DNA from 2 places in the Benzoatithermus flavus genome. Region 2 is predicted to be linked to the other one. Evidence: riboswitches for the same ligand, from Rfam matches in the RefSeq annotation. Region 2 holds a riboswitch; the other holds the start of a gene.
What was found. Region 2 has a riboswitch for S-adenosylmethionine ahead of metK (methionine adenosyltransferase). Riboswitches for the same ligand answer to the same signal wherever they lie in the genome.

Region 1 (15,387 bases), on a different contig from region 2:
GGAGGCGGTCTCCCGCTTCAACACCTCGCCCGAGGGCCACCCGTTCGACCTTTACGACTACCGCGCCGATCTCGGCAACGAGGGCCCGCCCGACGGCAGGCGCTATCGCGGTCGCGGCTTCGTGCAGCTCACCGGCCGCGCCAACTACCGCACCTACGGCGAGGCCCTGGGCCTCGGCACGGGCCTCGTGCTGGAGCCCGAGCGGGCGCTCGAGCCGGCGCTCGCGGGCCGGCTGCTCGGCGCCTTCCTCGCCGAGCGGCGCCGGCCGATCGGGGAAGCGCTGGCCGAGGGCGATCTCGCCCGCGCCCGCCGGCTGGTCAACGGCGGCACGCACGGCCTCGACCGGTTCACCGATGCCTGGCGCATCGGCGACCGCCTGCTCGACGATCCGGCCGCGCCCGCCCCTGCCGGCACGGCACGGGGCCGCGCGGCCCGACGTCAGCGCGGAGCCGCGGCCTCGATGGCGGCGGCCCGCGCGGTCACGGCGGCGATGTCGGGATAGGCCCGCGCGTTCACGATCAGGTCGCGCGCGAGCTCGAGGTTGCGCCGCTCGCAGGACGCGCGCAGGTCGGGGTCGGCGATGCGCTCCATGTCGGCGTTGTGGGCGAGACCCAGGGTCCGGCGGATCATGGACGTGCCCGCATAGCCCAGCGCATCCTCGAACAGGCGGCGCATGTAGGCGGCCTGCGCGATCCGGAGCGAGGCCCGGCCTTCGGATCCGTCGAACAATGCCCGCGGATAGGCGTCGCCGGTAGGATAGGACGTCCACAGCTCGACGAAGCGCTTCTCGAAGCCCGACCAGACCTGCTCGGCCGTCGCGAGGATCCAGCGGCGGTAGGCCTCGCGCTCGCCGGGCCGGCACTCGTGGCCGCGCTGGCTGAAGAAGCTCATGAGCAGGTTGCCGATCAGCTTGCCGACGTCGAAGCCCATCGGTCCTACGAAGGCGAACTCCGGGTCGATCACCTTGGTGTCGTCCTCGGTCACCATGATCGAGCCGGTATGGAGGTCGCCGTGCAGCAGCGCCTGCGTCTCGCTCATGAACTTGAGCTTCAAGGCCGAGACGGCGCGCTTGAGCTCGGCATCCTCGCGGATCGTCCTGGCCGCGTCGTCGAGCTGCGGGCTCGTCCAGCGATTGCGGTCGCAGATCATGTAGGGATCGGTGAAGATCAGATCCTCCGTGATCTTGCACAGCTCGGTGTTGCCGCAGAACGCCGCCACGATCTCCTTCTTCTCGGCCGCAGGCAGCGCCATGTCGGAGGTGAAGTAGAGCGTCTTGGCAAGATACTCCGCAATCTGCTCGGCGAAGGTGGGATAGACGACGCCCTCGATCATGCCGCGCCGCATGATGACGTGCGGATGGCAACGCTCCATCACGAACAGGTAGAGCTTCTCGTCGTAGTGCAGGACCTCGGGGATCTGCCGCGGCGCATGGCGGGACTGGATCACGGCCGCCTGATGCTCGAACCAAGCGCGCTTGAGGTCCAAGGGCCAGCTCTCGCCGACGAGGCGCACGTAAGGCAGGGCCTGCTTGACGCAGATGTCGCCGTCCGGCCCCTCGACGATGAAGACGAGGTTGAGGTTGCCGTCGCCGACCTCGCTCACCCGCCAGCTTTCGGGATCGCCGCCGAGCCGGCGCCGGATCGCCGGCAGCCCGGCGAGATAGGCCGCCAATGTCCTGTCATCGAGGGCGCGATAGCCTTCGGGGATGCTGAGGGCCAAGACACCGTCCTCCCGTTTCTCGGGCCGGGCCGCGGCCGGCGCGGCCGTCCGTCTCGGGAAGCGCTCCTAGCGCACGAAGCCGGCTGCCGGCAAACCCCGGATGTGCCGGCACTGCAAGGGCTGGACCTCGCCGGCAAAACTTGCCAGCCTCACGAGGGTGAGGTTCCAGCGGACAAGGCCATCGATGCGCCGTGCGCTTGCCGTGCTGTTCTCGCTCTTCCTGCTGGCGGCTCCGGCCCTGGCGGCGGAGCCGGTGGCCGAGGACGACTACGCCAAGGGGCTCGAGCTGTTCCGCGCCGGCCGGTACGAGGCAGCGCTGCCCTACTTCGAGAGCGCGCTCGACCTCGCCAAGTCCCGCTACGGCGCCGACAGCCCGGCGATCGCGCCGGAGCTCAACAACCTCGCCGAGGTCTACCGTCTCACGGGGCGCCTCGGCGAGGCCGAGAAGCTCTACAAGCGCGCGATCGAGCTCGACGAGCGAGGCGGCGGCGAGGGCTCCGGGCTCGCCACGAGCCTCAACAACCTCGCCCTCGTCTATCGCGCGCAGAAGAAGTACGACGAGGCCGAGAAGCTCTACAACCGCTCGCTCGGCCTGCTCGAGAAGTCCTTGGGGCCGAATCATCCGGATGTGGCGCGGGCGCTGAACAATCTCGCCGTGCTCTACCGCACGAAGGGCGAGCCCGAGCGTGCGCGGCCGCTGCAGCAGCGGGCGCTCGCGATCGCCGAGAGCACGCTCGGCCGCGATCATCCGACCACCGAGGTGCTGCGCCGCAACCTCGCCGCGCTCGACAAGGGCGCCGCTCCGGCGAGGAGCCCCGCTGCCGCTCCGTCGCCGGCCGCGCCCGTCGACGAGGCGATGGCGAAGCCGGTGGCCGCGAAGCCGCCCGTCATCTCGGCGATGCCGCCACCGCCACCCGCAGCCGGGACGGCGCCGCCCCCGGCCGAGACCGCGGCAGCACCGGCAGCTCCCCCCGACGAGAAGCCCCCGCCGCCGGCGGCTGGCAACGGCGCCTTCGCGCTCCAGCTCGCGGCCGTGCCCGATCCCGCCCAAGTCGATGCCGAATGGAAGCGGCTCAAGGCACGCTATCCGGCGCTGAAGGAGCTCGATCTCCGGGCGCCGCAGACGGTCGAGGTGCCGGGCAAGGGGACCTTCTACCGCATCATCGCCGGCTCGTTCGCCTCCAGGGCCGATGCGGAGGCGATGTGCGCGCGCCTGCGTCAGGCCGGAGCCGCGTGCCGGCTCGCGCGGCCATGAGCCGCATCCGGTCGAGAGCGCTGCTCGCCCGGCTCGCCGATCAGTTCGCGGCGGCGGTCGCCGACGGCAGCGAGGTTCACGACCTGCCGGGCTTTCGCGTCCATCTCTGGCGCGAGGCCGACCCGTTCTACCGCAACGTCGCCATTCCGACCGGCCGTGCCGGCGACCTACAGGCCGGCGACCTACAGTCGGCGATCGGCGCCATGACGGCGCTGTTCGAGGCCCACGGGCGCATCCCGCGGCTCGAGTTCTTCGCGGAGCTCTGGCCGGGGCTCGCCGAGGCGCTCGAGGCCGAAGGCTTCACGCTCGAGCGGCGCTCGCCCGTTCTCGTCCTGGACGCGAGCCGGGCACCCGCACCGGCGGCAGCACCTCGGCTGCTCGATGCCGGCACGCCCACGGCGCTTCTGGGCGCCTTCCTCGCCGGTGCTGCGGCTGCCTTCGCGGAGCCCGCCACGACGCCGGCACCCGGCGAGCTCGAGCGGTTCGCGCAGGGCCTGCGGCAAGGCGGGCTCGCCGCCGCGGCGGTGCTGACCGCCGCCGGCGAGCCCGTGAGCGGGGCCAGCCTGATCCGCACCGGGCCGGTCGCCGAGCTCGCGGGCGTGTGGACCATGCCCGGCTGGCGCCGCCGTGGCCTGGCTCGGGCGGTCTGCGCCTCTCTCCTGGCACGCTTCTTCGCCACGGGCGGCGAGATCGCCTGGCTGTCGGCGGGCGATGCCGCGAGCGAGGCGCTCTACCGGAGCCTCGGCTTTCTGCCCTGCGGCACCCAGCTCAACTACGCCCGGCTGCCGTCGGCGGCCGCCCGGCCGACAGGATCGGCGCTGGCGCTGCCGGGCTCCGGCGCTTGACTCGCCGCGACACGCTCACCACTATCTGCCGCGCGTGGTGATTTGCGCCGACCGGCTTGCGGCCACGTTAAACAAACGGCTAAAAGGTCGGGATCGCTCGCGAGCCCGGCTTTCGTCTTGGCCGGGCCTTTTTGTTTGGAGCGACGGCACGCGATGCCCATCAAGATTCCGAACGACCTGCCCGCTTTCGAGAAGCTGCAACAGGAGGGTGTCAGGCTCATCGGCGAGAACGAGGCGCTCCGCCAGGACATCCGGCCGATGCAGATCGCCCTCCTCAATCTCATGCCGGAAAAGCCCAAGACCGAGACGCAGCTCGCCCGCCTCCTGGGCGCCACCCCGCTTCAGGTCGAGCTGACGCTGCTCACCACCTCGACCTACCGCCCGAACACGGTGCCCCTCTCGCATCTGCAGGCCTTCTACAAGACCTGGGACGAGGTCAGGGACCGCAAGTTCGACGGGCTGATCGTCACCGGCGCTCCGGTCGAGATGCTGCCGTTCGAGGAGGTGAAGTACTGGCGCGAGCTGACCGAGATCCTGGACTGGTCGCGCACCAACGTCCACACCTCGTTCCACATCTGCTGGGGTGCGCAGGCCGCCCTCTACCATTTTCACGGCGTGCCCAAGCACATCCTGCCGACCAAGCGCTTCGGCGTCTACACCCACTACGTCATCGAGCGCCGCGACGCGCAGCGTCCGCCGCTCATGCGCGGCTTCGACGACTATTTCCTGGTCCCGGTCTCGCGCCACACCGAGGTGCGGGCGGCCGATCTGCCCAAGGATGCCGGCCTCGAGATCCTGGCCGTGTCCAATGCCGCGGGCTTGTGCCTGCTCCACGAGCCGGAGCACCGCACGGTCTACATGTTCAACCATCTCGAGTACGACACCTATACGCTGCACGACGAGTACTGCCGCGACAAGGCCACGCGCGCCGACGTCTCGCTGCCGGTGAACTACTATCCCGACGACGATCCGGACAAGCCGCCCCGGAACTGCTGGCGGGCCTATGCCCATCTCCTGTTCGGCAACTGGATCAACGAGATGTACCAGACGACCCCTTACGAGCTCGAGCGCATCGGCACGGTCGCCCAGCCGCAGGCGGCCTGAATCAGGCCGTCTGCTCGCGATACCAGTAGCGATAGGCGAGCTCGGGGGCGAAGGGGCGGTAGAGGGCGAGCGCCGCCGCGTTGTCGTCCTCGACCTGGAGATAGATCCGCTTCGCCCCGACCGCCTTCGCCCAGGCCACGAGGCGTCGGAACAGGGCCCGGCCATAGCCTCGGCCGCGGAAGGGGACGCCCGTGCGCATGGTGAAGATGCCGGCGAGATCGCCGTCGACGACGCACAGGCCCCCGGCCGCCGGCTCCTGGCCCCGGGTCAGCACGCCGAACACGTGGGGCTTTCTGATCCGGGCGAACAGCTCGGCCCGCGCGCGGCGGATCTCGGGCCCCCAATGCGGGTCGCAGACCGCGTTCATGACGAGCGGGGTGGGGCGGGTCTGAAGCTCGAACGCGCCGCGCTCGGGCGGCTCGACCGAAGCGGCGTCGACGAGGAGGACGGATACCGGTGCCGCGAGCCGGTAGCCCCTGTCCGCCAGCACGGCGTCGAGCCGGGCCGGTGCCGCGAGCTCGGTGAGCTGGAAGCAGGCGGGCAGATCGCGCGCCGCGTACCAGACCTCGACCCGGGCGATCGCCTTGTCGAGGTCGGCCCCTTGTGCGAACGCCAGGGTCCGGACCGAGTTGATGCGCCGCGTGCGCCCGCCGCCGGCCCGAAGCAGCCAGCCCTCGCACCAAGCGGTCTCCCTGGGCGGCCAGGCCCAGAGCGCCGCCTGCTCGATCCGCTCGACCATCCGCCGGTCGGTCATCGCACCTCCGCTTCGGGCGGGATCAGGACCCGCTGGCGGGTGCGACCGTGCTGGCAGGTCGAAGCCGGGTCAACACGAAGGACTCAGGCCGCGCGCAAGCCCAGGCCGAAGCCCACGAGGCGCGATGCCGGTCCTTCGGTGCCCGCCTGCCCGCCGCGGGTGGTCGCGACCCAGTCGAACACGTCGAGCCGGCCGGCACGGGCGGCATCGCGGGCGATGGCGCGAAGATCGGCGCGGTGCAGGCCCAGATCGGCGAGCTCCCGGTCGTCGAGGCGGGCGAGGGCGCGGTAGGTTTCCCGCTCATGCAGGAAACGGATGAGGCGGCCGTAGAGGCGATGCAGCAGGTCCATGGGATCAGGTCTCCGTAGTCCGTCGACGGCGAAGCGACGCCCGCCGCGTCGGGAGTGGTCGAAAGACCGCACGTGGCGGCCGATCTCCCCGATCCTCCGTTCTCTTCGATGATCCGTTGCCCGATAGATGTGGCTTCGGGGGCGGTCCTACCATTGCTTATGCTGCAATGCAGCATTGCGCCTGCCGGTTATCGGGCCGCTCGGCGCCGGGAAGCCGGCCCGCAGCGTCGTATCGTACCGGGTAGTGCGCTGCTGACGGTCCAATCATCGGCGGTTACCGCTTTGTGCCGAACGACCATCGAGATGCTGCTTGCGGGTCCCGGCGCCAGCGCGCTAAGCCTGATGATGCTATGGGTGGGAACGGCGGGGGAGGCTCCGCATCCTCTGCATAGCGGCGAGGTGGAGGCGACATGACAACGAACTTCCGGACGGCGCCGGCGGCGGTCCGGCTTTCTCGGCGTACGGTTCTCAAGGCGGGTGCCGTGGCTGCCGGCGCCGTCGCTGCACCGGCCATCGTCAGCCCGCGAGTCCTGGCCTCCTCGGGCGAGGTCAACGTCCTGTTCTGGTCGGACGAGCTGCCGAGCTCGCTGATCGACAGTTTCACCCAGAAGACCGGGATCAAGGTCAACTTCACCGGCTTCGGCTCCAACGAGGAGCTCTTGAACAAGCTCAAGGCCAGCAAGGGCCGCGGCTACGACCTCGTGGCGCCCACCATGAACCGGGCGCCGCAGTGGGCCGAGCTCGAGCTTCTGCAACCCATCGACATGAAGAAGGTCCCGATCGGCAACCTGAATTCCGGCATGCTCGAGAAGGGCAGCGCCATCTGGGACTTCGGCAAGGGCTCGACCTGGCTGCCGCATCTCTGGGGCACGGAAGGCATCGCCTGGCGCACCGACAAGTGGCAGCCCAAGGGCGAGTTCCCGAGCTACGGCGACATCTGGGCCGACGAGAACGCCGGCAAGACCATGGGCCGGGCGCACTCCATGCTGCTCTGCGCCGGCCTCTACCTCGAGCGCATCGGCGAGATGGCGCCGGGCTCGATCTGGTCGGCCTACGAGAGCGAGGAGAAGATGCGCCCGGTCTGGGAGAAGCTGACGGACTGGGCGATTCGGCGCAAGAAGAACATCAAGATCATCTGGAACGATGCCGACACCCAGAAGAACGGCCTGATGAACGAGGGCGTCATCGTCGCCCAAACCTGGGACGGCCCGCCGCTGGCGCTCAAGACCGCGGGCGAGCCCGTCATGTACCGGGCACCCATCGAAGGCGCCATGGCCTGGGTCGACGGCATGTCGATTCCGGTCGGGGCCGAGAACGTCGAGCAGGCCTATGCCCTCATCGCGCATGCGCTCGACCCGCAGGTGGCCGGCAAGGCGATCGACACGCACGGCTACAACTCGCCCGTGATCGGTGCCGAGAAGTACGCCAACGCGACCTACGCCAAGAACTTCGCCGACGCCTATCCGGGCGATGCCTTGAAGAAGCTCAACCCCTGGCCGGCCGAGGCGCCCTGGTACGCGGACATCCGCGCGCAGTACGTCAACAAGTTCCTGAGCGCCTGAAGCCGGGAAGGCCCTCCGAGCCGGGCGGCTCCGGGGGCCTTCCCGACGATCGGGGCAGCGTCGTTCCGCGGGACGACAGAGGCGACGGGAAACGCTCGATGGTCGCTGGCTTCGGTGTCGAGCTCGAGAACGTCTGGGTCCAGTTCGACAGCTTCGTCGCCGTCAGGAACGCCAACGTCAGGATCGAGCCCGGCGAGTTCTTCAGCTTCCTCGGCCCCTCGGGCTGCGGCAAGACCACGATCCTGCGCACGATCTCGGGCTTCCTCGAGCCTTCGCGCGGGGTGGTGCGGATCGGTGGCCGCGACATGGCCGGCATCGGCCCCAACCGCCGCCCGACGGCGCTGATCTTCCAGAACCTCGCCCTCTTCCCGCTCATGCGGGTGTGGGAGAACATCGCCTTCGCCCTCGAGGTGAGAGGGGCCGGCGTCGCCGAGCGGCGCCGGCGCGCGGAGCAGCTCCTGGAGCTGATCGCCCTTCCCGGGCAGGGCGACAAGCTCGTTCACGAGCTCTCGGGCGGCCAGAAGCAGCGGGTCGCGATCGCCCGCGCCTTGTGCGCCGAACCGCAGGTGCTGCTGCTCGACGAGCCGCTTTCGGCGCTCGACCTGAAGCTGCGTCAGCACATGCGCACCGAGCTGCGCGCGATCCAGAGGCAGGTCGGCCTCACCTTCGTTTACATCACCCACGACCAGGGCGAAGCGCTCGCCATGTCCGACCACGTCGCGGTGATGCGCGAGGGCGTCATCGAGCAGATCGCCGACGGCCGCACGCTCTACGACGACCCGGCGACTACTTTTGTGGCGTCCTTCGTCGGCGAGAACAACGCTTTTCCCGGCCGGGTCACGGCCGAGGCCGACGGCATGGCGGTGATCGAGACCGCGGTAGGACATCTGCGGGCGCGCATCGCCACCGCCGCGCGCGGGCAGCTCGCTCCGGGCGATCGGGCCATGGTGTTCGTGCGCCCCGAAGCGCTGGCCGTCGCCGGTCCCGGCGTCCTCCCCGGCGAAGGCCGCATCGCCGGCCGCGTCACCGCCGAGGAGTTCGATGGGCCGAGCTATCACCTCTTCCTCGAAGGTCCCGGCGGAACGCCGATCAAGACCTCGCTCGTGAACCATGGCATCGGCCGCAGCAGCTCGATCGGTGCCACGCTCACGCTCGCCTTCGACCCGATGAAGGCCGTAGCGCTCCCGGCCGGCGAGCTCGCCCAGGAGGAGTGAGAAGGGTGAAGCCGCTCGCCTGGACGAGGCAGTTCGTGGAGCGCAACGGCTGGCCGCTCGCCGCCTACATCGTGCTCGCGGTGAGCTTCTGGGTGCTCGTCCTCATCGTCCTGCCGCAGCTCGTCATGGTCGACTTCTCGCTGCGCTTCGATCTGCCGCCGGCGAAGCAGGGCGGGCCCGAGGACGTCTGGACGCTCGCGAACTACCGCTACTTCCTGTTCGGCCCGCCCGGCGATCCTCTGGGCTGGAACTATGTCGACCTCGCGGTCTTCGCCCGCACGCTGATTGCGGCCGTGTTCGTCACCCTGTTCGACCTCGCGATCTGCTACCCGATCGCCTACTATCTCGCGCAAGCCGCGAGCGTCCGCGCGGCCAGGATGCTCGCGGTGGCGCTGGTGATTCCCTACTGGGTCAACGAGATCCTGCGCGCCTTCGCCTTTCGCATCATCTTCGGCACGGGTGGGCTCATCAATACCCTCCTGCTGACGATCGGGCTCGTCGACCAGCCGATCGACTTCATCCGCGCCAACGTGGCGCTCTATGCTGGCCTCAGTTACGCCTACGTGCTCTTGATGGTGTTCCCGATCTACAACGCGATCGAGAGCCTCGATCGCAACCAGATCGAGGCGGCGCGCGATCTCGGCGCTCCCTGGTGGCGCATCCACTGGCGGGTGGTGATCCCGTTCGCGAAGCCCGGCATCACCTCGGGCTGCACGATGGTGTTCATGCTGGCGGCGGGCGCGCTCGCCGCACCCCAGATCCTGGGCGGCCCCTCCTCCTTGTGGTTCACCCAGATCATCTACCGGACCTTCTTCGAGAGCGTGAACTGGCCGCGCGGGGCGGCCTATGCCGTCATCCTGCTCGTGGTCTGCACGCTCCTCGTCCTTCTCGTCATGCGGCTGTTCAAGGTCCGGCTCGGCGAGGTGGGCCGGTGAGCGCGCGACGGCGGGCAAACGGCCTCACCCGTCTGGCCGTCGGCGCCTATCTCGCCCTGTTCTTCACCTATCTCTTCGGGCCGCTCGTGATCATGTCGATCACGGCCTTCAACAGCTCCGCCTTCCCACGGCTCTATCCCTGGGAGTGCCTGACCTTCGAGTGGTTCGCGAAGCTCGTCGGCGACCAGCGCCTGATGACGGGGCTCCGGAACAGCCTCGTCATCGGTGCCGGCGTGGTGGTACTCTCGGTACTCCTGGGCCTCGCGGGCTCGCTGCTGCTGACCCAGATCTGGCCGCGCGCGCGCTCCGCCTACTACACGCTGGTCACCGCCCCCATTCTGATGCCCGGCGTCGTGATCGGCATCTCGACCGTGCTGTTCTGGGACCGGCTCGCGCACGCGATCGGTGCGAGCTACGGCAGTGCGCTTTACAACGGCATCTTCCTCACCATCCTCGGCCAGTCCTGCTTCATCGCCTCCTACTGCATGCTGGTGTTCGTGGCCCGGCTGCAGCGGTTCGACCTACAGCTTCTCGATGCGGCCCTCGATCTCGGCGCCACCAACGTGCAGGCCTTCCGCAAGATCCTCCTGCCGTTCCTGAAGCCCGCGATCTTCTCGGCCGCGGTGATCGCGTTCCTCGCGAGCTTCGAGAACTACAACACCTCGGTCTTCACCATCTCCCACTACAACACCTTCACGATCGAGGTGGCGCAAAAAGTGCGCCTGGGAATCGATCCTTCGATCAGCGCTCTTGCCGTCATCGTCATCGTGCTGACGCTGTTCGCCGCACTCGCGCGCGAGGCCTGGATGCGGCGTGCCGAGCAGCGGCGGGCAGAGGGGCCGGTTCCGGGCGGCATCGTCGGCGCCGTCGCCGGCAACCCGGCTGCGGTGCTCGCGACCTTCCTGCTGGTGGCGGTCGCCGGTGTCGCGGTCTTCGCCGCGCGGCACGATCCTTCTACCTGCAAGGCGGCAGCACTCGAGGAGCGGCTCGAGCGGCAGCGCCGGCTCGAGGAAGAGGCCAGGCAGAGGCGGCCGGCCGAGGTCGCGCCTGCCACTCCCGCAGCGCCGACGGGCCAGGTCCAGAATCCCGGCCGCGGCATGTTCGGGGACATCTTCACCGCACCGGGCAGCCCGCCGGCCTCGCCTGCGCCGCCACCGGCGCCGGAAACGAGAAACCCCGGCCAGGACGCCTTCGGCGACATCTTCACCGCCCCCGGAGCCCGGCCGCCGCCGCAGCAGCCCTGAGAGGCGGTTTCCACAATCACCCTTGGTCGAGGTTGCTTCAGGCGCAGCCCTTGACCGCCGCCGCGAGCGCGCTCTCCAGGTCCGCGATCAGGTCGTCCGCATCCTCCACCCCTACCGAGAGCCGCAGCAGGTTGGGCGGTGCTGGCGAGCCCGGACCCTCGATCGAGGCGCGATGCTCGAGCAGGCTCTCCACCCCGCCGAGCGAGGTCGCGCGTTTCCAGAGGCGGACGTTGGCGGCCGTCGCGAGCGCCGCCCGCTCGCCGCCCCGGACCAGGATCGAGAGCATTCCGCCGAAGCCGCCCTGCATCTGGCGCGCGGCCAGGGTATGGCCTTTATGGGTAGGCAGGCCGGGGTAGAGGACGCGCTCGATCCCGGGGTGGTGCTGGAGGCGGGCAGCGAGGTGCATGGCGTTGCCGCAGGAAGCGCGCACGCGCAGGTGGAGCGTGCGCAGGCCGCGGGTGAGAAGCCACGCCTCGAACGGGCCGAGGATGGCGCCCTGGTCGTGCCGGATCGTGCGGACGCGGGACCAGAGCTCCTCGTCGGCGCGCCTGGTGACCAGCGCGCCCGCGACCACGTCGCTGTGGCCGTTCAGGTACTTGGTCGCGGAGTGCATGACGAGGTCGGCGCCGAGCTCCAGCGGGCGGGTCAGGAGCGGCGTCGGCACGGTGTTGTCGACGGCGACGAGAGCACCCGCCGCGTGCGCGAGGTCGGCGAGGGCCGCGATGTCGCTCACCGCCCAGGTCGGGTTGGCGGGCGTCTCGAGCCAGAGGAGGCGCGTGCGGCCCGGGCGCAGGGCGGCGCGCACGGCCTCGGGCTCGGTCGTGTCGACCAGCTCCACCTCCAGTCCCCAGGCCGTGGCAGTCTCGAGCAGCCACTTGCGCAGGCCCCAATAGATCACGCGAGGGGCCACCACGTGGTCGCCGGGCCGCAGCGCCTGGAACACCGCCGTCGCCGCCGCCATGCCGGAGGAGAACAGCAGCGCCTCGGCCCCGCTCTCGAGCGCCGCGAGCACGGCCTCGGCCGGCGCGTAGGTCGGGTTGCGGTCGCGGGCGTAGTCGAAGCCGCGGCGGTACGCGTTGTCCGGGTCGCGCAGGAAGGTCGTGCTCGGCTGGAGAGGCGGGATGACGCCGCCGGTGGCCGGGTCGTCGGCGCCGGCGGCGTGGGCCAGCAGGGTTTCGGGCTTGAGCCCCGTCATGCTCGTTCTCCTGTGCGGCCTTGGTCAGGTCGGGATCAGCGCCGCCACGGCGCGGTCGGAAGCGCGGTCGCTCGCGGCGAGCCCGGCGGCCACGCCCGCGCGGTCCGCAGCACTCCGGTTCTGGCTCATCTTGCGCTTGCCCTCGATGCGCGTGATCGGCAGCCGCAGGCCGACGATCCCCCGAAGTTGCGCACGGATGAAGGTCTCGGGCGCATCGGTGACGGCCCAGGGCTCGGCGCGGGGCTGCTCGTGCAGGTCGGTCAGTCGCGTGACGAGCTCGAGCAGGCGGTCCGGGTCCTCGAAGAACTCGGCCGGGCCGTAGGCGTGGACGGCGACGTAGTTCCAGGTCGGCACGACCTTCTGGTGCTCCCGTTTCGATGGATACCAGGAGGGGCTGACATAGGCATCCGGCCCCATGAAGAGCGCCATGGCGTCGCCCGTCGGCGGCAGCTTCCATTGCGGGTTCGCGCGGGCCAGATGGCCGTAGAGCGTACCGTAGGGGCCTTCCTCCGGTACCAGGAGGAGCGGCAGGGGGGTCGCGATCAATCCCCCGGCGGTGGCGGTGATGAGGTTCGCGAGGCGCGCTTCCCGCATCGTCCCGTGCAGGGCGGCGAGGTCGTCCTCACGAAAGGCGGGCGGAACATACATCGGCGTGGCTCCTGGATCGACCTGAACCATGCCCCGGAACCGATCCACGAAAAACAGCCAGTTTCCGTCGAAAGGACTGGGCCGGTTCGCCGTCATGGCGCCGGATGCCCGGGCGCCGGCACGGACACCCGAAGGATCCCCGAGGCGAGCAAAGGCCGGATCGTCTCGGGTCGGCTCCGGTGCCCGGTGACACCGGCGATCACCGCCGGTCGGGCCACGGGCTTGGCGCGTGTTGGAACGAGGTCCAAGCGCTTGACGAAGCTCGGCTCCTCCCATGCCGCTGGCCAGCGGAAGGTCTTCTTCAAGATCTTAGGTCGAGGTTCGCGGCACCTTCTAGGCCGTGGCGGCCGGCGAGCAGCCTTTCGAGGACGTTGCCGAGCTGGTCCGGCGTCACTGGCTTGTAGGCGATGGCGATGTCGTGCCTCATGGCATCCCGCGCGCACTCGGGGCCGGTCTCGCCCGTCACCAGAATGCCCGGGATCTTGGCGCCGAAGCGCTCGCGGATTTTGACGATCGCCTCGGTGCCGACGCGGTGCTCGCGCAGGCGATAGTCGGCCAGCACCACGTCGGGCCGCTGCCCCTTGGCCTCGAGGTTCGCGAGCGCCTGCTCGGTCGAGCCGGCCGCCAGGACCTCGTACCCCCAGTCCTCGAGCATCGTCTCGAGACCCAGGAGCACGATGGCATCGTCGTCCACGAGCACGGCGAGCCGCCCGGCACCCTGCCCTGGTCCTGCCGCTGGCGGCTTCGGCACAGCACCCGCGGCCTTGCCCAGCGGCACCTCGAGGCTGAAGACCGAGCCCTCGCCTTTGACCGAGCGGACGTCCACCTTGTGGCCGAGCAGGGTCGACAGGCGCTGGACGATGGCGAGCCCGAGCCCGAGCCCCTGGTTGCGGTCGCGCTCCGGGTTGCCGACCTGGTAGAACTCCTCCCAGATGTGCCGGAGGTGTTCCGCGGAGATGCCGATGCCGGTGTCGTGGACCTCGACCCGCAGATGCTCGCCGGCTCTGGTGCAGACGACCTTGATCCGACCCCGCTCCGTGTAGCGCACGGCGTTCTCGAGCAGGTTGCGCAGCATGCGGCCGAGCAGCGTCGGATCGCTGCGGACATAGGCGTCGCAGGGCTCGATCTCGAACGCGAGGCCCTTGGCCGCCGCCACCTGCGCATAGGCGTCCCCCACCTGATCGAGGACCTGCCGGATCGGGAAGTCCTCGATCACGGGCTCGATCAGCCCGGCATCGAGCCGCGACACGTCGAGCAGGCTGTCGAGCAGGCCCTTGAGCGCATCGAGGCCGCGCCGGAGATGGAGCAGCCGCTCGCGGCCGCGCTGATCCACGATGTAGCGCTCGAGCGATTCCGCGAACAGGAACAGGGACTGCATCGGCTGACGCAGATCGTGGCTCGCGGCGGCCAGGAACTTGCTCTTGGCGAGGTTGGCCCGCTCGGCCTCGGCCCGCGCCTCCTCGGCCTCGGCCTTGGCGTGCTCGGCATCGTCACGGGCCGCGCGCAAGGTCTCCTCGTAGAGCTTCTGGTCGTGGATGTCGGTCATCGAGCCGAACCATTTCACGATCCGGCCTTTGGTGTCGTGCAGCGGCAGCGCCCGCGCGAGGTGCCAGCGATAGCTGCCGTCTCGGCGACGGAGACGGAACTCGACGTCCAGGGCTCGCCCTGCCGCACGCGCTTCCTCCCACTCGGCCAAGGCTTCCGGCACATCGTCGGGATGCACGAAGGCGCTCCAGCTCCAGCCCGTCCCTGCCTCGGCGCCATCGGCGCCGATGTAATCGGTCCAGCGGCTGTTGAGATAATCCACGTTCCCGTCCGGCTCTGCCGTCCAGACGATCTGCGGGATGCTCTCGGCCATGAAGCGGTAGCGGCGCTCGCTCTCCGCCAGCGCCTCCCTGGCCTGCCGGCGCTCGGTGACGTCCTGGAAGTAGACCGCCACCCCGCCTTCTTCCGAAGGGAAGGCGCGGACGGCATACCAGGCCCGGAGCGGTGCGTAGAACGCCTCGAACTCGACGGGGGTTCGTTCGGCCGCTACTTTGTGGAGCTGCTCCCAGAAGGCCGTAGCCTCGGCTTCCAGAAACACGTTCCAAAGACTCCGGCCGGTGACGTCCTGGCCGCCAGCGATCAGATCGCGCGCCCGGTGATTGATGAAGGTGATGCACCACGTGCGATCGACCTCGTACACGCAGTCCGTGGTGCTCTCGAGAATGGCCACGGTGCGCTGCTCGGCCGCACGCGCCGCCTCGAGCTGCAGCGCACGCTGTTCCGCCGCCTGCTGCCGTCGATAGGCGCGGGTCAAGGACCAGCCGAAGGTCACCGCGAGCGTCAGCGCCAGCAGGCCGCCGCCGATCACCGCGGCCATGTTCCGCCAGAGCGGCTTCTGGATCAGAGCCGCCGGCGCAGCGACCAGAACCGTCCAGCCGGTCGTGGCCGAGCTCGCCACCGCGGTGTAGACGTCCTCGCCCGTCAGCGCGTGCGCGAAGAAGAAGTTCTCGTTCCTGCCCAGGCCTTCCGCCACCGACGGATCGGGGCGCGCGCCGAGGGCCGGGTCCATGGGATCGT
Region 2 (15,387 bases):
AGCTTGTCGCCCCACGTCTCGCGCCGGCGGCCCTCGAGCAGGAACACGAGCAGGCTGTCGCTGCCGCTCTTCGCCCGCTCGACGGCGACATCCTCCAGGATGTCCGTGCCTGCCTCGACCGCCCGATCCCAATCGCGGGCGAACTGCTCGTCCTGCTTGCGCAGCAGGTACATCTACCTGCGCGACATGCCGATGGCTCGGGCGCGGCAGCCACGCAGCATCACGAAAGAGATCGAGGCTCTTGTCACGGAGAGGGCGAAAGCCCTCGGCCTGCTGCCGCAGGGCTGGCAGCCAGCAGCGGGGGCGGCGACCACGTCAGCGTGGGGAGGGGGAAAGAGGCCGTGATCGCAAAGACCTCGCCCCTGACCTGTCGCGCGGCAGACGCCCCCTGGCTGATCGAGGAAAGCGGCCAGGACATGTGGTGGTTCGCCCGCCCCCCGAGCGTCAGTTCCGCCTGCGCCCAATCCGGAAGTGCTGGCCGATAGACGCGCCGCATGCGACGCACGTCATCGTCGAGACCTTGGGGTCGTGGATGCCCGTGGTCTACTGGCCCGTCGTCTGGATCGGCCCCGACCCGGACAGCGACCACGTGCTGCGGGCCGTCGTCTGCGGCTCGACCTTCATCGCACGAGGCGGGAGCGCCTGATGACCGAGATCGAGCGGCTGCGAGCCGAGGTCGCCGAGCTACGCGACGAGCTTTCCCGGCTCACCGTGCACCCCGAGGTCACGCCGTCGAGGACGGACCTTGAGATGGCCGAACGGCTGCTGGCCTACATCGGCAAGGCCAGCCCCGAAAGGCCAGAGATGCCATCGCACGGGCGCTGGCCGGCGCACGCGGCACCGGCCACATGGCGGCGCAGCAGTGCTTGGAGGCCGAGATACGGGAAGGGTACGAGCGCGACAGGCGGGTGCGGGAGGTGCTGGAGTGGGGGCGCTCGGCAAAGCCGCCGATGCTCGCCGACAGCGACCGCGCGCACAGCGACGGCGCGTTCGGCTATCGCACGGTCCTGGAAGACGTCGCGATCGCCTTGGAGAGAGCCCTGGAGAGAGGGGGAGGCGAGGTGGTATCAATCTGACGGTCAGGTTTCGACCTGCAGCTTGCCGAGCAGAGTCGCCAGGCTCTGCTCCGTCACCGGCGGCTCCCCTTTCGGCAGATCATCCGCTACCGGAAACGCCGGGTTGCCCGGCGACCAAAGCTCGACCGTGTCCGCGTTCTGCTCGTAGTAGGCGGGATCGGTGGTCACCCGGATTGCACCCCTCAGGCCCGGCTGGCTGAACTTGTACGCGCGCGGGTCGAGCGGCTGCGCCTCGATGCCCGGCGGCAGCAGCGCGTGCGTGCGGATCACCCGGTCGAGGTCGTCCATGGTCACCGCGGGCTCCGGGCGCTTGGGTTCGACGAGATCGGCCTCGGTGACCGCGTCGAGGTCGAAGCCATGAGCCTGGACCTCGGCCGTCTCCGCCTCGATCTCCCGGACCGCATCTGCGCGGGCCTCGTAGGGCCGTGTCCGGCCCGCCAGCACGCGGCTCGTGATCAGGGTCGGCAGCCGGGCGAGGATCGGCTGGAGCTTGCCGACGACGCTCTCGAACAGGTTGATCCTGTCGCGCAGCGCCCGGTACACGTCCGTCTCGACCGTGTCGGCGTAGTGCAGGTTGAAGATGCGGATGACCTCGTGCTTCTGCCCGAGGCGGTCGATGCGCCCGATCCGCTGCTCGACCCGCATCGGGTTCCAGGGCATGTCGTAGTTGATCAGGGCTCCGCAGAACTGGAAATTGAGCCCCTCGGCGGCGGCATCGGTGCAGAGCAGCACGTCGGCCTGTCCCCCGCGGAACCGCCGCTTCACCTCGTCGCGCGAGATGGTGCGCCACGTCCCGTCCGGGTTCTGGACCTCGCCGCCGCGGCCCGAGAAGCACATGATCCGCAGCTCAGTGTCGCGGCCGATCTCGCGGCGCAGGAAGTCCATCGTGTCGGTGAACTGGGTGAAGACCATCGCCTGCGCGTAGCCGCGATGGCGCAGCTCGGCGATGGCCTCCTTCAGGCGCGCGAGCTTGGTATCGGGCGGCAGTCGCCGGATCATGCCGAGCAGGCGCTCGATGTCCGATCTCTCCTCCAGCGCCAGCGCCTGCCGTTCCAGCGCCGCCGCCTCGTCGAGGTCGGGATCGTCGTCCTCGCCCTCGCCCAAGGTCTCCTCCAGGAGGTCGAGCGGGCGCGACCCGGCCTCGTGCTGCCTGATCGCGTCCAGGTGCCCCTGCAGCGTCCGTTCGAGCGCGAAGAAGCTGCTGGCCAGCCGCCGACGGTAGATCGTCATGACGAAGCCGACGGCGTTCCGGTCCTTGGCCGTCGCCTGATTGTACGTCGTCGAGATGTAGTCCTCGACGGCCTCGTACACCGCCCGCTCGTCCGGGGAGAGATCGATGAACCGGTCCTCGACCCGCCGGTCGGCGATGCGCGTCGAGAGCTTGCCCGCCTTGTAGTATTTCCGCAGCAGCTCGCGCGTGTGGCGCGACACCAGCCGGTTGATCGGCGTGTGCAGGCGCATCAGGCGGAGCGCCGCCTTGCGCTCGGGCGTCTCTAGCTGGCGGCGGGGGATGCTGGCCTGGTCGCGCAGCGCGGCCAGGATTTTCTTGGCCTTGAGGTTGCTCGTGATGCCGACCTGCTGCAGCTCCGAGGCATCGACAGGCCCGTGGTAGCACTCCACGGCGCGGAACAGGGCCGCGAGCCGGTCGAACGCCTCGTGGCTCGGGCTGTCCTGCATGACCTCCTCGAAGAAGCGCAAGAACGCGTCCTGCGTCCACTCCGGCGGCAGCCCGAGCAGGCTCAAGAGGTCGTAAACCTCGACGGGATGGACCTGCATCGGCGTCGCCGTCAGCAGCACCAGCCCCTGCGTGCGGCTCTTCAACCCGCGCATGAGGGCGAGCAGGGCGTTCGGGCCGCCCTCGTTGGCGGTCCCGGCCCCCTTGCGCCGCGCATGGTGGGCCTCGTCGAGGACCACGAGGTCCCACGGCTCCGCTGCTTCCAGCAGCTCGGGCTGGCGGTCGGACCGCCGCACGAGGTGGCTGGAGACGATCACGACCGGCTCCTTGTGCCAATCCTCGCGGGCGACCACGCGCTCGCTACGGCCCTCCAGGGCAGGCGACGGGTACCACGTCAGCTTCTGGCCGTCGTAGATCGGCCAGTTGAGGTTGAACTTCTCGCGCAGCTCGATCTGCCACTGGCGACAGACGTTCTTGGGGGCGAGGATCAGGATGCGCTTGGCGTGGCCCGCGAGCCATGCCTGCCGGAGCAGCAGCCCTGCCTGGATGGTCTTGCCGAGCCCGACCTCGTCGGCGATCAGGAGCTTGGGCGGCTTCGGCGGAGTCAGCGTCCAGCCGTCGTAGAGCCGCTGGAAGGCGCGGACCTGATGCGGCCACGGCGTCACCGCCGAGGTCGCCTCGCCGACGCGGCTGCCACCGCCCGGCAGCCTCGCCGCCACGGCGATGAAGCCCCACACGGCCCGGCGCAGATCGAGCAGATCGATGACCGGCGCGGGTGGGGTGGCATCGTGGGCAGGCGGCTCGGGCTCCGGGGCGACGACGTCGAGCCGCCTGATCCGCGCCGGTCGGTCCTCGTGCGGCAGGAAGCGCAGCAGGTCCTCGCGGACGGCCGACGGCACGTCGACGGTGACGGCGTGCTTGGCCTGATTGGCCCACAGGCGCGCGAAGTTCTGGTCCTCCTCGTCGACCCGCTCGGGGTCGCGCCAGGAGGTGAAGACGTTCAGGCTCTCCCAGTTCTTCGTCCACCCGGCGGCGGTCTCGTTGAGCGAGCCGTTGAAGGCGATACGATCACCGGTCTTGTCCTCGACGACCCCGGCCTTCTCGTGGAACAGGCCATCGGCCGGAACGGGCCTGCGGTGCTCGTCGCAGGGCACGGCGATGCGGATGTCGAGCCGCCCCTGCTCCACGAGCCACGCCAGCAGCTCCAGCGCGTCGATGGCGTGCTGGTCCTGTGGCACGAGCGGGTTGGCCCGGATGTGCCGCTCGACCTGGGCCTTGAGCGCCTCGCCCTTCTCGATGGCCTCGATCTCCGGCAGGTCGAGGGTGCAGCCCACGATCAGCCGCATCCGGCCGCCGTTCGCCACCAGCCACTCGACCCCGCGTGCCGCGAGCGCCAGCGCCGAGGCGCTGAAGAAGCCGGTCAGCCGGTCGTAGCGAACGGCGCAGGTCAGGAGCGGGACATAGAGCAGCTTCACCAGATCGCCGTGATCCGGCGTGTACTTCAGCCTCCAGTCCCGATCCTGCAGACGCGTCATGCCGCCTTGGCCTCCCGCCAGAGGTCGAGCTGCTCGGGCTCGTCGAGCTTGTCGGCGAAAGCGAGCTTGCGCAGGTTCTCCAGGGCCTCGAAGTCGCTCCCGGCCGCCGCGAGGTCGCCATCGAGCTTCACGCCGCTGTAGGCTTGCGAGACCGGCAGGACCTCCAGCACCGCTTCCAGGGCCGACAGGAACGTCGGCTCGCCGTCGACGCCGGACTTGGCCAGCATCTCGCGGGCGACCTGCAGGTTGCGGGTCCGGCCGAGATGCGCCGCGTGGTGGATGGCGTCGAGCATCGAGCGCGAGCCGTCGGGCGAGCCCAGGGCGCCCTTGGCCGCACGCCGGGCGCTGTCCCAGAGCACGAGATCGCTGCCCTTCTTCTCGGCCAGGACGCCCACCACCTGCGTGTCGAGATCGACGCCGACGGCGCGGGCGAGCCGCAGGGCCTCGTCGTAGGGGAAGACCGGGGCGCGGAACGCGTCCCACGCCAGCACGAAGAACGAGGTCAGCGGATCCAGCTCCTCGTTGGGCTTGAGGTGGGTGAGCTGTTCGAGCCGCCAGCGCTTCACCTCGCGGCGGGCGGCGTCGAGCGCATCCTCGGGCGTCACGGCATAGGGGTCCCATTCCTCGGCGAGGATTTCGGCCTGCCGCTTGCGCTTGAGCGCCTCGGGCTTGGGCCGGGGCGTGCCGCGCTTCACCGGCCAATGGCGCGAGAACTCCTCCAGCGCCGGGCCGAAGCTCGCGAGGTAGAGGTCGACACCCGTGATTCCGCCCTTTTGGAACTCCTTCACGCGGGCGCGGACGGCGCGGGCGACCTCGGGCTCGATGTCCTCCCAATAGGCCGAGCCGCTTCCGGCCGCTGCCGGATCGCGCGGGCGGCAGACGAGGAAGATCGTGCTGTTGGCGGCCGACTTGTCCTTGATGTGCAGCGAGCCTTCGGCCTCGGTGTTGATCGGCCACGAGGCGGTAATAACAAAGCCCGCCTCGATGAGCCCCTTGGTCAGCGCATCCCAGGCTCCCGTGGCCTTGTGCGTGAACATCAGGGTCATGATGCCGTCGGGCTTCAGCACGCGGCGGCATTCCTCGAAGATGCGCCGCATCCGCTCCTGATAGTCGCGGCCCGCCAGCGCCTTGGCACCCTTCTGGCCCGCGAACTTCGCCGGGTTGGCGACGGCCTCGTTCTCCTTGTCGGTGAGCTGCCGGGTGAACAGGTCCGGCACGACGTAGCCCGCGGTCCGCTTCAGCCAGACGTAGAAGAAGTCGGACAGCTCGGCGTACATGACGTTGTCGTAGTAGGGCGGGTCCATGACGACGACGTCGACGGAGCCGTCCTCGATATGATCGAGCAGATCGCCGGACTTGCAGGTGATCGTGACCGGCGGGGGCGTGAAGGTCGTGGCCGAAGCGCGTGCGAGGAGATCGTGGCCGTGCTGTGCATCGGGCCGGACCAACTCCACCAGCTCCCCGATGCACTTGGCCGTCTGCTCGATGGCCCAATCGTAGCCGAGGCCCACGATGAGCGGAGCCATCTCCGCACTTGTCCACGTCACGGAGAAATCATGTCGCTCGAATATCTGCGCCATAACCTCCCGACCTGGATGCCAACGTGACCTACGACAGTTGTAGGTTAGAAGCTTGTCGAGACTCAGCGCCAGATACACGAACGCGGCGCGCGTCAGGTCCGTCAGGCCGCGCTGCTCCTCCTCGGCCAGCAGCTCGCGGTAGACCTCGACGGCCGTGCCGTGGCCGAGAAGCTGGCGGGGATTGAAGAGGTCCTGCCAGCGTAGCATCCCGTACCGATGAGGCTCGCTGGTCTTCAGTCCATCGGGAATCGGCTCGCCAGGAATGATGTCCAGCGCCTCCCATTCCGGCAGCTTCTCGTCGAGCGCGGCGCGGACGGCGGCGCTGTTGTCGTCCTCGGGACGGGGTGCGCGATAGCCGCGCTCCCATTTGTCCTTGCCGCGCTTGCCGGTCTTGGTGCGGGTCTCGATCCGGCGCTTGAACACCACGGCGAACAACTGCTCGCCCATGCCGCCCGCCTGCGCCTGCCGCTTGATCTCGCCGCCGTCGATCACCCGCCCGCAATCGGGGAACGGGCAGGTCGCGTCGCCATCGGAGACCGTGCCCGCCGACTGCTCCTTGACCGAGCGCACGATCTCGAACTCGCAGCGCCGCTTCGGATCACCGGGGCCGCCCTCGCACCGCGGGCGCAGGCGCACGCCCGTACCGTCGGGAGCCAGCCGCCAGTTCGGCGATAGGGGGACGAGCCCCTCGCAATAAGGACAGCGGATCGTGCGCGCCCAGAGATAGGTAAGATCGTACTGGTCGGGTGCGCCGGGCTGCGGGAAAAATGTCGCCAGCCGGTCGTCAATACGCTTCCGAAACTCGGACGCGAGCGCCTCAAACTGGCTCTTGAGGATCATGCCGAAGCGAACGGGCCACTCGACCGTGGCTTTCTCGATCAACGCTGCAACAGGATTGAGATCATTGGACAGCACTCCGAGCCCGAGGCGCACAGCCTCGAATGGGATGCTCCCACCGCCTGCTGTCGGGTCGAGCACGCTGATGCTGCGCTTGCAAAGGTGGCGTTCGAGCCATGCGCGATCCACCGCATCCGGCACATACGAGAATGCGCGATCATAACCATAAGGGTCATCGACGCGGATGCCGGTCCGTCGGGCCTTATCGATCTTGCGCCTTGCCGCCACAGGGTCACCGTGGATGCCCAGGATGCGCATGAACTGCTTATGATCCGCATCCGTCGGGAGCAGCGACGCCAGCACGGCCGCACGCGAAGCCACGAGCGGGCGGCGCGCCCACCACACGTGCAGGTAATACGTAGGCGGCAGCGCCGTCATGGACCGGCGCTCGCGGACGCTCTCTTCGCCAAGGGCAGCAATCGGCAGCCACCGCTCGATCAGGCGGGTATCGGTCATGACGGGACGTCTCAGGAGTGCTTGGGACCGGTCAGCAGGTAGCGCAGCGCCGTGAGCACGCGGCGGGGGTTCTTGCGGTGCATCGCCATGCCGAGCCAGTAGGCCGCCTCCTCGCGGCCCATGGCCTCGATGCCTTCGGCCACCGCGCGCATGTTCTCGCGGCTGCGCATCGGGGCGAGCACCCTGAACAGCAGGCCGAGCATGAGGGCCACGTCCTCGTCGATGCGGTGGCCCTCCTTGCGGTCGGCCTCCCGTCCGCTGAACCTGATCCCGGCCTGCGACAGGCGGCGCAGCACGCGATGCTCGACGAGGTCGAGATTGCGACCGCGCAGGCCCGCGATCCGGGTCGGCGCGGTCAGGTGCGGCGATGCTGGCGAGGGGAGCTGCCAGACCTCGATCTCGGTGTCCCCCGGGCCGTGACGGCGTGTGCGCACCTCGTAGGCCGGGGCGGACAAGGGGGGCTCGATGCCGCGCATGCGGATGATTCTCGCGCTCACGCTTTCACCTCCGCCGTCGCTTCGACGTAGGCCGCGCCGGTCGCAAATCGGGTCAGTTGCTCGTTGAGCTTCTCGGGGGCGTCGGAGCCGAGATCGAGCCCTTGGGCGAAGGCGATCTCGAACCGCGCCTTGAGGTCCTTGTCCTTGGCGGCGCGGAGCTGCGGCTCCAGGAACTCCTTGAGCGGCTGCGCTTCGCTCGGCGCACCCTTGAAGGAAATGCCGACCTCGCTGCCGCCGCCGGTCTCGTAGGCACCCTCGAACTCGACCCGCTTGCTATCCGCGCCGCGGACGGCGGCGACGACGCCCAGGAGCTTGAAGGCGTCGCTCGCGTCGAACATGCGGATGCCGATGGCACCGATCTTGGCGACCTTCTTGGCGCGCGCCTGTTCCCAGAGGCGGACGAGCGCCTCCTTCAGGAGGCCTTCGGCGGAGAAGCGGGTCGGCTCCGCGGGGCCGTCCGCGACGGTCCCGCCGTTCGTGCCCGTGATGGCGGGCTGGTCGCCGCCGGAGCCGTTGCTCGTGAGTGTCGGGCCGCCGATTCCCTCGAATGGCAAGCCCGCACCGCCCGTCCCGCCGGTCGCACCCGTGCCCGGCGGCACGGGTGCGACCGGCGGGCACGACGACGGGCTCGCTCTTCGGTGCTGGCCGGGGCCAGATGCCGTGGTCCCTGGCGAACCCCATGGTGAAGACCACGGCCTGCTCGTCGATGGCGATGGTGGTGAAGGGGTCGCCGGGGCCGTAGACGAGATCGCCGCGTTTGTAGACGTACTCGCCCTGCTCGACGCCCTTGCGGATGCCTTTGATGAACACCTCGTCGCCGATCAGGATCGGCAGCGACGGGTCGCGGCGGAACTCCTCGCGCAGCGACTGGGTGGTGATCTGGCCGCGCTTGAGCGGCGTCCGGTCGCGGACATAGGCCGGGGCGTCCGGCTCGTCCTCGGGCGTGCGCAGCTTGCGGAAGTCCCGCAAGGCTCGGACCACCTGCGGCTGGCCCAAGCCGGGCTTCTCGGACGCCGAGTGAATGTCGAGGGCGCTGTGCGCCAGGGTCAGCTCGCTGCCACCGACCCGGCTGCGGGTATCCGGGTAGAACAGGTGCCGGTATGCCTGCTGGATGGCGATGGCGACCTCGCTCTCGGAGCGGGCTTCGAGTTCGCGCACCTTGGCCTGCTGGTGCTCGTCCAGCTCCTTCAGACGCTCGGGGGCCTTCAGCTCGCGAAGCGCCAGCCGCCGGGCCATCTTGTGCCGCATCTCCTCGATGCGGCTGTCCTCGGCCACGACGAAGACGAGGTTGTTGCGGAGTATGCGCAGGCTGCCGCCTTCGGCACCCTTGCGCTCGTAGATGCGCGCGATCAGGTCCGGCACTGCCTCGACGCTCGCGCCGACGCTGCACGCGTCGGCGGACAGCACGACCAGCAGCGGGCGGCCGTTCCCCACCTCGTCGGGCACGTCCCATGGGCCAGCAGGAAACGGGACCGCCTCGAAGGTCTGGCCGCTGAAAATGTCCCTGATCCGGTCGCGCAACTCGGCGCGCAGCTCGTTCGGGTCGACGTGCGCCTCTTCCTTGCGGATCAACTGGGTCAGGTTCGCCTGCGCGCGAAAGCGCATCGGGGCACTGGGCCGGTCGTCGAGGTAGGCGGACCGGGCGAGGAACTTCTTGCGCGCCGCCTCGATGAAGGCGATGTCGGTCTGCGGCCCGAGGATCGAGAAGCGCAGGTGGTCGGCGGACACGCCCTGGAGCTGGTCGTTGAACGCCAGCGTGTGCATGAACACCGTGCGCGCCACGTAGGTCGCATAGGGCGGCAGCCCGCGATGGCTCTCCTCGTCGATCTCCTGCGCCAGCGCCTTCTTGCCGCCGTCGCCCGCGATGTCGCTGCGGATCGCGGACACGTAGAGCGATTGGCCGAGGCGGGTGACGATCTCCTGCATCACCGGCCCGTAGCCGGGGTCGACGTGATGCAGGTGGATGGCGGTCGCATCGGCGGGCTTGAGTTCCCACAGCCGGGCGATCGTGCGCCCCAGGATGCGCAACATGCCGCGTACGCGCTGGAAGTTGGCGAGCGTCGCCGTCTTGCTGGTGAAGGTCTCCAGCACGTCGGGATGGAAGGGATAGCTGGCGCGGAACTCGTCGGCGGTCTCTGCCTTGCTGGCGGCGGGCGGCAGGGCGTCGCGCTGGCCTTGCCAGACGACGCGATACGCTTCGATCACCTCGGCAGCAGCCGCGTCGTCGATCCGTTCGAACAGACGACGGCGGAGGACCTGCACGGTCTCGTCGTCCTCGGTGGGGTTCAGGATCGTCGCCTTGCGAGCCGAGACGCTATCCGCCTCGGCCATCTTGTCCGCCACGAACTGGTTCTCGTCGGAATAGGCGTCCGTGCCCTTGCCGTCCTTGCCGACGGCGAGGGTGTAGACCAGCGCGGCACGCGGCGAGGACTCGACGGCCTTGAACAGGCTGGTCAGGAAGGCCGTCAACTGATCGCGTGCGCCGGGCCTGTTCTTGATCTTCCGCAGATAGATCGACAGCTCGTCGAGCAGGATCAGGGCAGGCTCGCCGCCGAACAGCTCGGCGATGGTCTGCGCGCCGGGCGCGATCCCTTCCTCGTCGGAGCGGCGCACCCGCTCGTAGCCCGCCCGCCCGGCCAGAGCGTAGGCGATCTCGCCTCAGGGCGTGTAGGCGAGCACGCCATCGCCCATCGAGCGCCCATTGGCCGGGTCGGCATTCTCGCCATTAGCACACCGGTATGGGTAGGGTGGATCGGCTGATGGCTGATGGCCGCCCGATCCCGATCTGCCCGCAGCGGGCGAGTCAGGTTGGCGCGTCTCGGGTTCCGTCAATCCCATTGCCCGACCTCGACCCTGATCGGCACGTTCAGCTCGACGAAGCGAGCCTGCAGGAGCGAGATCGTGAGCTGATTCCTGGCCTCGACCCATTGGTCGCTGCTGCACGGGTGATACCCGTACTCGATGAAATCGAGTTCGCCGGGACCCGCACCATGCCGTTCGAGCCAGGGGCCGATCTCCAGCTCCTGGAGCAGGCGAAAGGCCCTGGCGCAGGGGCTCCACCGCAGATCCCACATCATGAGCCATGTTCTCTCGTTCATGGGCCGGTCGAGGTCGTGGGCGGTCAGCCGCCACTCCTGCCGGATGTAGCGGAAGTCCGACAGCTTGGTCATGTCGCGGCCCTGGCGGCGGAAGAACTCGCGCCAGGTGATCGTATAGGACGGCTCGTACTCGAAAGGCCCGAGCGTCAGTATCCAGCCGTTGCCCATCTCGGGGATAGGAGGATAGGCGAACAGCGTCTCCTCGGCCTTCGCCGGTGCCACCAGCAGCGGGCCGCGTCGGGCGCGGATGTGCGCCTTGGCGCGGCCGACGAACGCGCTCGTGATCAGGCCGCCCATGCCGATCAGGAACCCGCGTCGCTTGAGGTCCATGTTCTTTCTCCTTGTCGTGTCTGCAGGACTGGTCAGCCCGCCAAGGCCTCGTTCTCCCAGGGCATGTCGGCGCGCCCGAAATGCCCGAAGGTAGCCGTCTTGCGGTAGATCGGGCGGCCCAGCCTGAGGCGCTGGATGATCGAAGCCGTCCGCAGCAGCGCCGGAGCGTTGGGCACGGCCTCGGCCAGAAGTTCGCCGTCTGGCAGCCGGCCGGTGCCGAAGGTCTCGACGCCGATCGCCACTGGCTCCGCCCTGCCGATCGCATACGCGACCCGCACCTCGCACGCCCTGGCCCAGCCCGCGGCGACGAGGTGCTTCGCGAGCTGCCGTGCGCCATAGGCCGCCGAGCGATCGACCTTGGTCGGGTCCTTGCCCGAGAACGCGCCACCGCCGTGCCGGGCGTAGCCGCCATAGGTGTCGACGATGATCTTGCGGCCGGTAAGGCCGGCGTCGGCCACCGGCCCGCCGAGGACGAACGAGCCCGCCGGGTTGATCAGGAGCCGCATCGGCCCCGGCAGCCCCTCGGGCAACACGGGGAGGATGATCCGCTCCTCGACCAGGCGGCGCAGCCTGCCCAGGCCCAGCCCGGCCACGTGCTGGGTCGAGAGCGCGACGGTGTCGATCGCCACCGGCCGGCCCTCTTCGTAGCGTACCGTGACCTGCGCCTTGGCGTCGGGCCCGAGAACGGCACCTTCCTCGGTCAGGCGCACCGTGCGCTGCCGGCGCATGAGCGCCTGGGCGAGGCTGATCGGCAGCGGCATCAGCTCCGGCGTCTCGTCGCAGGCAAAGCCGTACATCAGCCCCTGGTCACCCGCGCCGGTGTCCGCGCCGTCCACACCCTGGGCGATCTCGGGCGACTGGCGGGTGAGCGCCGTCAGGACCTGGAGTCCGTCGAGGTCGAGGCCCCAGCGCCCGTCGCCGTGGCCGATGTCGCGCAGGACCTCGCGGGCCAGCGCTATAGGATCGATCGTGGCGTTCGTGGTGATCTCGCCGACGATGGCGAGCAGGCTGCCCTTGATCGCGCACTCGACCGCGACCCGGCTCTGCGGGTCCTCGGCGAGGCAGGCGTCGAGGATGGCATCACTGATCTGGTCGCAGATTTTGTCGGGGTGGCCGTCCGAGACCGCCTCGGCCGTCATGAGCCCGTCCACGGCCCAGCGGCCGTGCTCGACAGATGCGGACATGAAAAAACCCTCCTTCGGCTCGCACCGAGGAGGGCTGACGCGTGGTGCAGGTCCCGCTTGGTTGCCGGTTCCGGCCACATCCCGCTTGCGCGGCTCCACCTTGCCTGGGACGGGCAGGTTGGCGAGGGCGTCAGCCCAACTCTTGATGCTGCAGAGAGGATGCTCGATCACGCCGTTTCCGTCAAGAGCCGGCCCGAGGCCAGGAGCATACCCGGATGGCGATGCCCGGCGTGTCATCCGGCGGCGCTGGACGAGGCAGGTCATGCGAGGGGCGCCGGGCAGGAGGATCAATGAGGAAGCTCCTGAACGCCCGGCTTGGCCGCGCCGCCGGAGCTTAGGGTCTGGCAGAGGCTGGCGAGGTCTGTCGCAAGCGGTCGATCTCCGCCGCTCGGGAGTGTACCAGGGCTTCGAGCCGGCGCTCCCTGGAGGACGGCTAGCCGCAGTTCCCGAGGCATCCTACGGGCTCTGGCGCACGTTCCGGCGTAGCTCGCTGCGGGTCTCGAAGAACTGCTCCGGGTCCCGCCAGTACGGCCGGAGCCGCGCCACGCGCCATGCCACGGCCTACGGCGCTTCCGCGGCGCTGGCCGCCGACGGCCTCACGGGCGGCGCTCATTGCACCGCCTCCCGCACCGGCACCCTCAGCTGGCGGCAGAAGCGGATGAGCTCGGCACGGGCCATGCCCGGCTGCAGCTTAGGCAGCCGAGCCATCGTGCCGCCTTCCACCACTACGAACTGGCCGCCGGCCATCTCGACCCACTGCTGCAGCCGTGCCAGGCGTTCTTCGTGCGAACGGCACGCCGGGAACCCCGACGCCCACCAACGGTCGTCCGTCCATGGAGCGGCAAAAGCCGCCGCCGCCCGGCGGCGGAAGGCCGCGAAGACCCTCAGTAGCTCGCATAAGGCCACCACGCTGGAGAGAGGGCTGCCGGCGGCGGCGGACAGGAGGGCCGTTGCATCGGGGGCAGGGCGCAGAAGGACCGCCCAGCCAGCGCAGCGGCGCTGCCGGGCAGCAGCGGCGGCTTGCAGGCCGAGCAGCGCCAGCCCCTTCCAGGGGGGGCGATGGAAGGAGCGCCCATTGCAGGACATGCAGGGTGCGCAGGGGTCGCCGGCATGGTCGAGAGGAACCCCTCCGCCGCTCTCCGCAAGGGTACGTGCTACCCGTGCTACCTGGCATGGCCGGTGTTTGTGCGGCTTTAGAGGCCGAGGCGGTCACCGCCGGTCTTCGGTGTAGGATCGAGTTGCTGAGGCACGAACCTGCACGGAGACGACGATGACCACCGACAGAATGACCCTTCTCGCGCTGATCGAGAAGCGGGCCGATGGCGACCTGGTCCGCGAACTGCTGGCCTACGCCGCCGAGCGGCTGATGGCGGCCGAGGTTGAGAGCTCGTGTGGCGCCGGCCATGGCGAGCGCCGCCTCGACCGCACCAACCAGCGCAACGGCTACCGCGAGCGGCCCTGGGACACCCGCGCCGGCCGGATCGAGCTCAAGATCCCCAAGCTCCGCAAGGGCTCGTACTTCCCAGCCTTTCTCGGTTGACGGCGCCGCCGTCGACCGGCGCACGACGGAGCGGGCCTTGCGGCAGGGCGATGTCGGGCTGATCCGCGTCGCGGAGGCCGGCATGGAGACGTTGTGCGTCGTCACCAGCCGCGGCCTCGCCGCCAAGACCGCGCGCGGCGTCGCGTACCTGCCGCGGACGCTCCTGGTGACGAGCTGGCCCGTCGGAGAAGACCATGGGTAAGGTCGGCCCCCAGATCGCGATCGGCGCGGCCCTGGTCGGGGCGTCGTTCCTGCTGCCGAAGGCGCCCGGACCATTGAATTCGGGCGCGGGCACCCGACATGTGCCCTATACCTCATGATCCCGATGACTCCCGAACAAACCCGAAGCCTTCTCCGCGCAGCGAGGCGCCATGCCTCCTTGCACGGCATCGTCGCCACGCCCGCCGACTGGCGCGCCCTCGCCGAGCGGATCGGCCGGGACGGCCTCGCCGACAAGCTCTCGGTCCGTGCAGCGGTCGAGCGGCTCGGTCCGCCGCGCACGGCCTTTCTCGATCGCCTGCTCGCGGGCGATCCCGCCCTGGCACGGCGCACGCCGGCCGAGCTGTGGGACGAGCTGAAGCACCTCCCCGAGCGCTTCGACCTGCCGCGGCGCGACCGTCCGGCCCAGGTCCGGCGCGTCCTTTCGGCCTACGCCCGGCATCACGGCTTTTCCGGGATCGGGCCGCTGGCCGAGGCGGCGCTCGCCCACGCTGCCGACGAGCGGGCAGGGCGCGCTGCGGCACGGCGCCAGCGTGCCGAGGTGCCTGCCCCTGCGGCCGTGCCGCAGCTCGTGGATGCGATCTGGCTCGCGCAGCGCGTCGGCGCCGATGTCGGTCAGGTGCTCGCGATTCTCAGGCGCTGCGGCGTCGAGCGCGATGCCAGCCTCACCCGCCGGCTGCCGGGGCGCGCGCAGCGCATCCCGGCGTTCCGGGAGGAGCGCGTGCGCGAGATCGAGGCCCTGCTCCGGCGCGAGCTCGCGGCCGATCGCGCCCGGATCGAGGCGGCACGCCGCGAGGAGGAGCGCCGACGCGAGCAGCAGCGGCACGAGCGCGCGGCGCGGGCGGCGCGGCTGCGCGCCGCGAGCGGCCTCGGCGACTATCCCGCCCTGTTCCCGGAAGCCCGCTCGCTCGGCCGCCGCTGGATCGCCTTTCTCGGCCCCACCAACAGCGGCAAGACCTATGCCGCCATGCAGGCGCTCATGACGGCCCGCACCGGCGTCTATCTGGCGCCGCTCCGGCTGCTCGCGCTCGAGGGCTACGAGATCCTGCAGGAAGGCGGAATGAAGGCCGCCATGCTCACGGGCGAGGAGACCCTGGGCGATCTCGACGCCGCGACCCACGTCGCCTCCACGATCGAGATGCTGAGCACGCGCCGCGTGGTCGACGCCGCCGTGATCGACGAGGTCCAGATGCTGGGCGATCCCCAGCGCGGCCATGCCTGGACCCAGGCCCTGGTCGGGGCTCCGGCGCGCACGCTCCTGATCTGCGGCTCGCCCGCGGCCGAGCCGGCGCTGCGCCGC

Region 1: it holds a riboswitch for S-adenosylmethionine, as region 2 does, so the genes downstream of both, U1T56_RS08975 (homoserine O-succinyltransferase) here and metK (methionine adenosyltransferase) in region 2, are expected to answer to the same signal.

The regions. Positions count from the first base shown of each region.
Region 1 is NZ_JBBLZC010000007.1:80,753-96,139, forward strand. It holds gene U1T56_RS08955 (peptidoglycan-binding protein) at 1-502, shown strand, start outside; gene mtnK (S-methyl-5-thioribose kinase) at 439-1,719, opposite strand; gene U1T56_RS08965 (SPOR domain-containing protein) at 1,904-2,974, shown strand; gene U1T56_RS08970 (GNAT family N-acetyltransferase) at 2,971-3,819, shown strand; SAM riboswitch at 3,844-3,922, shown strand; gene U1T56_RS08975 (homoserine O-succinyltransferase) at 3,973-4,923, shown strand; gene U1T56_RS08980 (GNAT family N-acetyltransferase) at 4,925-5,677, opposite strand; gene U1T56_RS08985 (DUF1127 domain-containing protein) at 5,761-6,027, opposite strand; gene U1T56_RS08990 (extracellular solute-binding protein) at 6,438-7,589, shown strand; gene U1T56_RS08995 (ABC transporter ATP-binding protein) at 7,688-8,803, shown strand; gene U1T56_RS09000 (ABC transporter permease) at 8,809-9,738, shown strand; gene U1T56_RS09005 (ABC transporter permease) at 9,735-10,982, shown strand; gene U1T56_RS09010 (trans-sulfuration enzyme family protein) at 11,020-12,177, opposite strand; gene U1T56_RS09015 (FMN-binding negative transcriptional regulator) at 12,202-12,825, opposite strand; gene U1T56_RS09020 (hybrid sensor histidine kinase/response regulator) at 13,127-15,387, opposite strand, start outside.
Region 2 is NZ_JBBLZC010000003.1:32,564-47,950, forward strand. It holds gene U1T56_RS04095 (hypothetical protein) at 1-173, opposite strand, end outside; gene U1T56_RS04100 (hypothetical protein) at 849-1,076, shown strand; gene U1T56_RS04105 (DEAD/DEAH box helicase) at 1,080-4,286, opposite strand; gene U1T56_RS04110 (DUF1156 domain-containing protein) at 4,283-7,219, opposite strand; gene U1T56_RS04115 (DUF7680 family protein) at 7,231-7,716, opposite strand; gene U1T56_RS04120 (hypothetical protein) at 7,713-8,054, opposite strand; gene U1T56_RS04125 (DUF499 domain-containing protein) at 7,990-10,368, opposite strand; gene U1T56_RS04130 (hypothetical protein) at 10,545-11,144, opposite strand; gene metK (methionine adenosyltransferase) at 11,177-12,328, opposite strand; SAM-I-IV-variant riboswitch at 12,376-12,482, opposite strand; partial or broken gene U1T56_RS04140 (transposase) at 13,599-13,862, shown strand; gene U1T56_RS04145 (hypothetical protein) at 14,063-14,188, shown strand; gene U1T56_RS04150 (helicase-related protein) at 14,248-15,387, shown strand, end outside.